DNA from 3 places in the Microbacterium sp. CCNWLW41 genome. Region 3 is predicted to be linked to each of the others. Evidence: riboswitches for the same ligand, from Rfam matches in the RefSeq annotation. Region 3 holds a riboswitch; each other region holds the start of a gene.
What was found. A riboswitch is a leader RNA that binds a small molecule or an ion and turns the genes downstream of it on or off. The one in region 3 is predicted to bind thiamine pyrophosphate.

Region 1: it holds a riboswitch for thiamine pyrophosphate, as region 3 does, so the genes downstream of both, V6R91_RS04530 (ECF transporter S component) here and V6R91_RS11010 (ECF transporter S component) in region 3, are expected to answer to the same signal.
Region 2: it holds a riboswitch for thiamine pyrophosphate, as region 3 does, so the genes downstream of both, thiM (hydroxyethylthiazole kinase) here and V6R91_RS11010 (ECF transporter S component) in region 3, are expected to answer to the same signal.

What each region holds. Positions count from the first base shown of each region.
Region 1 covers NZ_JBAOJP010000001.1:1,021,054-1,024,319, reverse strand. The annotation lists gene V6R91_RS04535 (ABC transporter ATP-binding protein) at 1-1,057, opposite strand, end outside; gene V6R91_RS04530 (ECF transporter S component) at 1,060-1,704, opposite strand; TPP riboswitch at 1,695-1,806, opposite strand; gene V6R91_RS04525 (D-alanyl-D-alanine carboxypeptidase family protein) at 1,844-3,266, shown strand, end outside.
Region 2 covers NZ_JBAOJP010000022.1:8,541-11,806, reverse strand. The annotation lists gene pheT (phenylalanine--tRNA ligase subunit beta) at 1-445, shown strand, start outside; gene V6R91_RS36225 (DUF402 domain-containing protein) at 506-1,237, shown strand; TPP riboswitch at 1,276-1,370, shown strand; gene thiM (hydroxyethylthiazole kinase) at 1,360-2,223, shown strand; gene thiD (bifunctional hydroxymethylpyrimidine kinase/phosphomethylpyrimidine kinase) at 2,220-3,266, shown strand, end outside.
Region 3 covers NZ_JBAOJP010000002.1:678,749-682,014, forward strand. The annotation lists gene V6R91_RS11005 (D-alanyl-D-alanine carboxypeptidase family protein) at 97-1,641, opposite strand; TPP riboswitch at 1,776-1,885, shown strand; gene V6R91_RS11010 (ECF transporter S component) at 1,878-2,510, shown strand; gene V6R91_RS11015 (ABC transporter ATP-binding protein) at 2,512-3,266, shown strand, end outside.

The sequences.
Region 1 (3,266 bases), on a different contig from region 3:
TGCCGATGCGGGTGAGCAGCTCTCGCGACGTCCAGCGCGACGGGCGGCGCCCCGACCGCCCCGCCAGCTCGGGGGCCGCGACGACCTCCCCCGCCGCCTCGGGCAGCAGCCCTGCGAGGGTGAGGGCGAGCGTGGACTTGCCGGCGCCGTTGGGCCCGGTGATGGCGGTCGCCGCGCCGCGGGGCACGGTCAGGTCGAGCCCGGCGCGCACGATCGACCGCCCGTCCCGCGAGAGGGAGAGAGCGGATGCCGCCAGCGCCGCCGCCGCGTCGGGCTGAGCGGCGGGCAGCACGGGCAGGTCGACGGGCATCCCCGGCACCCAGACCCCCGCGGCCGCGAGGTCCGCGCCGTGACGGGCGAACACGTCGGCCGGGGTGCCGTCGGCGAGGAGTCCGCCGTCCGCGCCGACCACGATGACGCGGTCCATGAGATCGGCCCACACCGCGGTGCGGTGCTCGATCACCACGAGCGTGGCCCCCGTCTCGGCCAGCACCCGCTCGACGCTCGCGCGCACCTCGCGCACCCCGTCGGGGTCGAGGTTCGCGGTCGGCTCGTCCAGCAGGAGCACGCCCGGGCGCATCGCGAGCACCCCGGCCAGCGCGAGGCGCTGCTTCTGGCCACCGGAGAGCGCCTTGGTGGGCCGGCCGAGCGGGACGCGCAGCCCCACCGCATCGAGGGCCTCGGTCACGCGCGCCGGGATCTCGGCCGCCGGCACCCCGAGGTTCTCGGGCCCGAACGCCACATCGTCGCCCACCTTGGCCAGCACGACACCGGCGTCGGGGTCCTGGAGCACCAGGCCGACGCGTCCGCGGTGCGCTTCGGCGCGCTCGCCGTCGATGAGAAGCGAGCCGGTCTCGTCACCCTCGTCGGCGCCGCCGAGGAGCCCCGCCATCCCGGCCAGCAGCGTCGACTTGCCCGCGCCCGAGGCGCCGAGCAGCAGCACGCGCTCACCCGGCTCGATCGTGAAGGTAATGTCGCGCACCGCCGGCGCGCGCCGCCCGGCGTAGCGCCACCCCCAGCCCGCCGCGGTGATGCGGCCAGGACGGGTGCCCGGCATCGTCAGACCTCGCGGCGCGCTTCGCGTCCGGCGGCGAAGCGGCTGAGCGCGCCCGTCGCGGCGAGCGCGCGCACCGCGAGCCAGCCGACCAGCCCGGCCAGCAGCGCGCCCGAGACGATGAGCGAGATCAGGTAGATCGTGTTGAACTCGAGCGTCTTGAGGATGTTCGGCGAGCTGCCGTAGAACAGCTCGAACACCCACGCCCCGACCGCGGCGCCGACACCGGCGAGCATCGCGACCGGCAGCGTGAAGCGCCGGTAGAGGAAGAGGGCAAAGACGAGCTCCGCTCCGAGTCCCTGGACGAGCCCCGACAGGAGCGTGGAGACCCCCCACACGTTGCCGATGAGCATCGAGACGATCGCCGCGATCACTTCGACGAGCAGCGCCGCACCGGGCTTGCGGATCACGAGGCCGCCGATGACGCCGCCGATGAGCCAGATGCCGACCGCCAGGCCGCCGAGGCCGGGGGTCAGTCCGTCCATCGCCGTGAACCAGGCGTAGCCGACGGTGTTCCAGGCCCAGAAGACGAGGCCGATGGCGACGCCGAGGACGGCGGCGACGACGATGTCGACGACGCGCCACCGCAGACTGCGGGCGTTCGCCGAGGTGGCCGCAACGGGGGTGGATGCGGACGTGGATGCGTGCATGTGAACTCCTCCCTGCGCCGGCATGATCCGGATCAGGTTCGACGGTCGAAGCGTGGTTCGCTTCCTCTCAGCCCGGCTCACCGGACTCCCGTGGTCGTATGGCGAGTATACCGCCGCTATGACGGGTATTTTGGGGTGCGTGACCCCCGATGACGTTCCCGCACCGACGCGCCGTGCGCATCGGACGCGGTCGAGGGCCGTGCCGGGCGGGTCCCCCGAGGATCCGGCCGACAGCGGGACGCTGACCATGCCCACCGGCGGCGCGGCCGATTCGTCGCACCCCGGAACTCACACGGCGCCCGACGAGGTCCCGCTCGTGCCCGCGACGATCGCGACCGTGCCCCTCGGCGGCGCCACGGCCGTCGCGGCGCCGACGGTGCCCGTCTTCGAGCCGCCCGGGACCACGCTGACCCCTCCCCTCGGGGGCGCCGTCGCCGCTCTCGAGTCGAGCGGACCCGCCGCGGCCGCTCAGCCGAGCGAACCCGCCGCGGCCGCTCAGCCGAGCGAACCCCCCGCGGCCACCGAGCCGGGCCCGCCGACGGGCGACCCGGTCTCCGCCGAGGCCGCGACCGCGACGGGAGGGCGGACCGCGCTCGCGTGGGTCGATGACACGACGCTCGCCGCGGGCTCGACCCCGGGCGACCTCGTGGCGGCGTCGACGCCGTACGTCGCCGTCGAGCCGAGCCTGCTCGCCGACCCGCCGCGCCAGTCGCCGCTGCGTCCCGGGGTGCTGGTGCCGACGCTGGTGATCGCCGGCCTGGTCGGCGCGTACTCCGCGACGACTTTGCTGTGGCCCCTGCACGCGGTCGCGCCGACGGTCACCGCGATCGAGGTGCAGCCGGAGGCGGCACCCGCGGCGGTGCCGGTCTGGCCCGCCCAGGGCAGCGCGGCGGCCGCGGTCGGCGGCATCCCGGGCCTCCTCACGTCGTCGCCCGACCCGTCAGCCATCGCGAGCATCACGAAGGTGGTGACCGCCCTGGTCGTCCTCGACGAGATGCCGCTCGCGCTCGGCGAGACCGGCCCCGAGTTCCGCTTCAGCGCCTCCGACAACTACCGGTACTGGCAGTACCGCGCCCGCGGCGAGTCGGCGCTCGACGTGCCCGTGGGCGGCACCCTCACCGAGTACCAGATGCTCGAGGGCATGCTCATCGGCTCGGCGAACAACTACGCCGATCGCCTGGCGCAGAACCTGTGGCCGTCCGACGCCGTCTACGCGGCGGCTGCGACCGAGTGGCTGGCCGCGCACGGCGTGACGGGCGTCCAGGTCGTCGAGCCCACCGGAATGGATCCGCGCAACAGCGCCTCACCCGAGGCTCTCATCACCCTCGCGCAGAAGGCCCTCGCCCACCCGGTCATCGCCGAGATCGTCGCCAAGCAGTCGACCGAGCTGCCGGGCGCGGGCCTCGTCGAGAACACCAACGAGCTGCTGGCGGACCCGGGGGTCGTGGGGATCAAGACCGGCACGCTCGACGAGTGGAACCTGCTGTCGGCCAAGGACGTCGCGATCGGCGACACGACGGTGCGCCTCTACGCCTCGGTGCTGGGCCAGCCGGACGACGAGT
Region 2 (3,266 bases), on a different contig from region 3:
TGTCCTCACCGTGCGCGGCGAGGAGGTGGGCTATGTCGGCGAGCTGCACCCGCAGGTCGCCGCCGACGCGGACCTCCCGGGGCGCGCGGTCGTGCTCGAGATCGACCTGGACCGCGTGCTGTCCCTGACCGGTGAGCGGATCGTGGCGGCGTCGCTGTCCACCTTCCCGGCGGCGACGCAGGACGTCTCGCTCGTCGTCCCCGTCGAGACGCCCGCGGCGCACGTGCGCGCCGCGCTCGCGGAGGGCGCCGGCACGCTGCTGGAATCGCTGCGTCTCGTGGACGACTATCGCGGCGAGGGCGTGGGGGAGGGCGAGAAGAGCCTGACCTTCGCGCTCCGCTTCCGTGCCGACGACCGCACGCTGACCGCCGCCGAGGCGACGGAGGCGAAGCTGGCCGGCGTCCGCGTCGCCGCCGAGCGATTCGGGGCGACCATCCGCGACTGATCCCGTCCGTCGGGCGCGGTGCTGCGGCCGGCGCCCGTGTGCCGCGGATACGGTCGGGGGATGACAGATCTCGTCCCCCACGTGACCGCGCGCACGGCGCCGGACGGTGCCCGTCCCCTGGGGCGGGCGCCCTTCCTCGCTCCCGGCACCCAGGTCGACTGGCACTACCGCAAGCCCGGTTGGCGGGACGGTGACGCGTCCAGCATCGCCCCGATGCGTGTCGTTCGGGACGACGAGCGCGGGCTGGTCGCCTGGCTCGCCCCGGGGACGCTCCTGGAGGGGATGGGCGGACCGGACGGCCGACGGATCCGCACGGTCCCGCTGGAGAGGCGCTGGCTGGAGCCGCGCACGCGGATCGTGGAGGAGTGGTGGGGCAACGGCGTCCTGCGCATCGCCCCGACGGCCACACCCTGGTCCGTCTGGCTGTTCTGGGCGGTGGCCGGGACGGCGGACGACCCCGATGCGTGGGAGTTCGCGGGGTGGTATGTGAACCTCGAGAACGCCCATGAGCGGGTCGGCGCCTCGACCTTCAGCTCGGACCATGTGCTCGACGTGGAGATCGGGGCGGACGGCACGATCGGTCTCAAGGACGAGGACGAGCTGGTGGAGGCGATCAGGCAGGGGAGGATCGCGCCGGACGAGGCGGAGCTCATCCGTGCGCACGCGGACGCCGCCATCGCGTCGTTCCGCGAGGGGGCGTGGCCGTTCGACCCCGAATGGACGCGCTGGCGTCCCGATCCGGACTGGACGACCCCTCGGCTCACGGACCTCCCTCCCGCGCGGTCGGTGTGAGGCCCGCCCCGCCGACTCCTCGGGATCGCTAGACTGCGAGCAGTGACACGGGGTGCCGCATCGCGCGGCTGAGATCACACCCGTCGAACCTGATCTAGTTCGTACTAGCGAAGGGATGTCGCGTGAGCGATCGTCTGCGTCCATCGTCCGCCGGGCCCGTGGCCGAGGCCACCGGGGATCTCCTCCGCGCACTGCGCGAGAGCCCGCCTCTGACCCAGTGCATCACCAACGCGGTCGTGACGGGGTTCACCGCGAACGTGCTGCTCGCGCTGGGAGCCGCTCCCGCCATGACCGACATCGTCGGGGAGGCCGGGATGTTCGCCGGGATCGCCTCCGGACTCCTGGTGAACCTCGGCACGCCGACGCCGGAACAGCGCGCCGCGAGCGTGGAGGCCGTCGGCGCCGCACGGACCGCCGGGACCCCGTGGGTGCTGGACCCGGTCGCGGTCGGCGCACTTCCGGTCCGCACGGCGCTGGCGCGCGACCTGGTCGCGATGCGTCCCACGGCCGTGCGCGGGAACGCCTCGGAGATCCTCGCCCTTGCGGGCCGCGGCGGCGGGGGACGCGGCGTCGACGCGATCGACACGACCGAGGCCGCGGCGGACGCGGCCGCCGACCTCGCGAGGCAGCACGGATGCGTCGTGGCCGTCTCGGGCCCCGTCGACCTCGTGGTCGACGGCGAGCAGAGCATCCGGATCGCGAACGGCGACGTGCTGCTCACCCGCGTCACGGGCGGCGGATGCGCCCTGGGCGCGGTCATGGCGGCGTTCCTCGGCACCGCGCGAGGCACCGGACACACCCCCGTGACGGCGGTGGCGGCGGCGACGCTCGCGTACACGATCGCGGCCGAGGACGCAGCGCGGGAAGCGAGCGGACCGGGGTCCTTCGCGGTAGGGCTTCTCGATGCGTTGGCCTCGCTCGATCCTGCCTCCGTGGCGGAGCGCGCGCACACGACCTCGGCGTTCGCGCCGGAGGCGACGGCATGAGCGGCCTGGACCCCCGCGACCTCGCCCTCTACCTCGTCACGGATGCGGCGCTGTCCGGGCCGCGCGGCGTCGCCCACGTCGTGGCCGCCGCCGTCGACGGCGGGGTGCGGATCGTGCAGCTCCGAGAGAAGCACGCCCCCGACGCCGCGGTCGCCGCCCAGCTCGTGGAGCTCTCCGACGTCATCGGCGGCCGGGCGCTCCTGCTCGTCGACGACCGCATCGACGCGGCGGTGGAAGCGCGTCGACGCGGGGCGCGCGTCGACGGGGTCCATCTCGGGCAGTCGGACGCGTCCGTGCTCCGCGCGCGGGAACTGCTCGGGCCGGATGCCGTCATCGGGCTCACCGCGAACACCCGCGCGCATCTCGACGGCGTCCGCGCGCTTCCCGAGGGGACCGTGGACTACCTCGGCGTGGGCGTCATCCGGCCGACGGCGACCAAGCCGGATCATCCGCCCGCGCTCGGAGTCGACGGCTTCGCCGCCCTCGCCGCCGAGAGTCCGGTGCCGTGCGTGGCGATCGGCGGGATCACCGCCGAGGACGTGCCGGCCCTGCGCGCCGCGGGCGCTGCCGGCGTCGCCGTGGTGTCGGCGCTCTGCGCGGCGCCGGATCCCCGCGAGGCCGCCCGGGAGCTGCGTCGGCGCTGGCGGCGCCCCGGTCCCGCCCGCGTCCTCAGCATCGCCGGCAGCGATCCCTCCGGAGGCGCGGGGATCCAGGCCGACCTGAAGTCCATCGCCGCGCACGGCGGGTACGGGATGGCGGCGATCACGGCGCTGACGGCCCAGAACACGCGGGGCGTCCGCGGGGTCCACGTGCCGGACCCCGTCTTCCTGCGTGCGCAGCTCGACGCGATCGCCGACGACATCGAGATCGACGCCGTGAAGATCGGCATGCTCGCCACCTCCGAGGTGATCGAGACGGTCGGAGACTGGCTGGCGCAGTCGCGTCCGCCGGCGGTGGTGGTGGATCCGGTGATGGTGGCCACGAGCGGTGACCGGCTGCTGGACGCCCGCGCCGAGCGGGCGCTCACCGAGCTGCTCCGCCGG
Region 3 (3,266 bases):
GCGGGTCGGGCGTCGGCGGTGTAGAGGAAGAGGAGGGGCCGAGGGGTGCTCGCGGCGCCCGCGGGCGCGCGGGTGTCTCCCCGGCGCGGCGGCGGATCAGTCGGCCGGGGCGAGACCGAACAGCTCGACGGGGTGCGTGAGGCGCCAGAGGAAGCCCGGGCCGGCGAGGTCCTCGCCGAGCTCCACGGGAACCTCCACCGTGTTCAGCGGGCCCTTCAGGGCGAGGGAGCCGGCCTCGCCCCCGGTGTCCCAGTCGTCGCCGAGCGCGAGACGGCTGGTCGCCGATGCGAGGGCGCCGTTCCACAGGACCACGCGGCCGTCCTCGGCGGCGACGAGCGGGGCCGTGGCCCCCCACCGGGTCTCGACCGTGCCGAGGACCGTGCCCCGGGTGACGGTCGGGGCCTGTGCGGACAGGGCCGCCTCGAGCTCGGAGTACAGCGTGCGGCTCACGTCGTAGCGGGAGTCGTCGTCGGGCTGGCCGAGCACCGAGGCGTACGCGCGGACCGTGGTCTCTCCGACGGGGATGTCCTTGGCGGTCAGGACGTTGTACAGGGTGTCGTCGCCGTCGCCGATGGTGCCCGTCTTCACACCGACGACGCCGGCGTCGGTGAGCAGCTTGTTCGAGTTCTGGACCAGGCCCGCTCCGGGGATCTCCGCGGCCGGCGTCGCGACGATCTCCGCCACGACGGGGTGGCTCAGCGCCTGGCGTCCGAGGTCGATGAGGGCCCGCGGCGTGGACTCGTTGCCGAACCCGAACCCCGAGGGATTCTGCAGAGAAATGCCGGAGATGTCGTGCACACGCAGCCACTGCTCGCCCGCGGCGACGAAGTCGGCGTCGGATCCCCAGATCTCGCGCGCCAGCCGGTCCGCATAGTTGTTCGCCGAACCCAGCAGGATGCCCTGGAGCAGCTGATACTCGGTGAGTGAGCCGTCCACGGGGACGTCGAGCGAGGACTGATCCGACTCGCGGTACCGCCAGTACTCCGCGCTGTCCTCCGCGGTGAAGGCGAACGACGGGCCCTGCTCGCCCGGTGCGAGGGGCAGCGCGTCCAGGGCGGCGAGCACCGTGACGAGCTTGGTGATGCTCGCCATGGGCACCTGCTCCTCGTCCGACGCTGCGGTGCCGATCCCATCCACGGCGAGGGCGGCGCTTCCGAAGACGGGCCAGGTGAGGGCAGCCGGATCGGCGGGGGCCGGCTCGAACGCGGCGGAGGAGACGGTCGGCGCGATCGCGGTCAGCGGCCACAGGGCAGTGGTCCCGGCATAGGCCGCGCCGAGGGTGACGAGGATTCCGAGCGGTGCCAGGACGGCGGCGCGGCGAGCCGGGCGCTGCGGTGCGCCGCTGAGCAGGTCGCCTCGCGCTCCGGCCGTGGCCGAGGATCCTGTCGCCGTCGAGGAGGCGAGACGCTCGATGTCGACCCACGACAGGGCGTCCGTCTCGGGCGCCGGGCCGTCGGCGAACCCGTCCGCCGGCGGGGCGGCGCGTTCAGAAGCGGGCGCGGCGAGGGCCACGGGCGCGGGGGCGTGGTCCGGCGTCGGGTCCGTCGCGTCGGCGTCCTCCCGGGTCACGGCGACCGCGGACGCCTCCTCGGGCGCCTCGGCGGGCGCGTTCGGGGTCGATCCGTGGTCGTTGTTCGTCACGGCATCTACCGTACCGGCCGGGCCCTGCGCGACCGCCGCGACGAGGGCGGGGCGTTTCGTCCCGCGGAGACCTGCACTGAGCGAGCGAAGCGAGTCGAAGTGTCGCTCAACGACCGGGGCGTCGCGGTAGGATGGGCGGACACCACGGGAGTCCGGCGAGCCGGGCTGAGAGGAAGCGATCCGCGCTTCGACCGTCGAACCTGATCCGGATCATGCCGGCGCAGGGAGGAGTCTCTATGAACACGTCCGCATCCGCCGTCGTCACTGCCACGGGGACGAGGAGCCTGCGCTGGCGGGTCGTCGACATCGTCGTCGCCGCCGTGCTCGGCGTCGCCCTCGGCCTCGTCTTCTGGGTCTGGAACACCGTCGGCTACGCCTGGTTCACCGCCGCCGACGGCCTCACGCCCGGTCTCGGCGGCATCGCCGTGGGGATCTGGCTGATCGGCGGCGTCGTCGGCGGCCTCGTGATCCGCAAGCCCGGCGCGGCGCTCGTCGTGGAGCTGGTGGCGGCCATCGTCTCGATGATGATCGGCAACGTCTGGGGCGTCTCCACAGTCCTGTCCGGACTCGTGCAGGGCCTCGGCGCCGAGCTCGTCTTCGCGCTCTTCCTCTACCGCCGCTTCACGCTGCCGGTCGCCGCACTCGCGGGCATCGGCGCGGGCGCCGCGGCGTGGGTCTTCGAGCTCTTCTACGGCAGCTCGCCCAACATCCTGAAGTCGGTCGAGTTCAACGCGATCTACCTGGGCTGCGTGGTCGTGTCCGGAGCGCTGCTGGCGGGGCTCGTCGGCTGGCTGCTGGTGCGCGCGCTGGCCGCGACGGGAGCGCTCAGCCGCTTCGCCGCGGGGCGCGAGCGGCGCCGCGAGGTCTGACGTGACGACGCCCGTACGGGTCGTCGCCGACGGCTGGGGGTGGCGCTACGCCGGACGGCGCCTGCCCGCGGTCCGCGACGTCTCGTTCACGATCGAGCCGGGCGAGCGCGTCCTGCTCCTCGGCGCCTCCGGGGCGGGCAAGTCGACGCTGCTCGCCGGGATGGCGGGGCTGCTCGGTGACGCCGACGAGGGCGAGCGCGCCGGTCTGCTGCACGTCGACGGCGCCGACCCGGAGCAGCGCCGCGGCCGCATCGGCCTGGTGCTCCAGGACCCGGACGCGGGCGTGGTCCTGTCGAAGGTCGGCGACGATGTCGCGTTCGGCTGCGAGAACCTGGGCGTTCCCGCCGCGAGCATCCCCGTCCGGGTGGCGCAGGCGCTCGACGCGGTCGGGCTCGACGTCCCGCTCGAGCGACCGACGGCGGCCCTCTCCGGCGGTCAGAAGCAGCGGCTGGCCCTGGCCGGCGCGCTCGCGATGCGCCCGGGACTGCTCCTGCTGGACGAGCCGACGGCCAACCTCGACCCGGACGGCGTCACCGGGATCCGTGCCAGCGTGGAAAGGGTCCTCGCCGAGACGGGGGCGACGGCCGTCATCGTGGAGCACCGCACGCCGGTGTGGGCGGACCTGATGACCCGCGTGATCGTGCTCGCCGCCGACGGGGGGCTGCTCGCCGACGGCCCACCCGCGGAGGTGTTCGCCCGCCACGGCGACGCGCTCGCGGCTGCGGGCGTCTGGATCCCGGGCCGTCCGACCGGCCT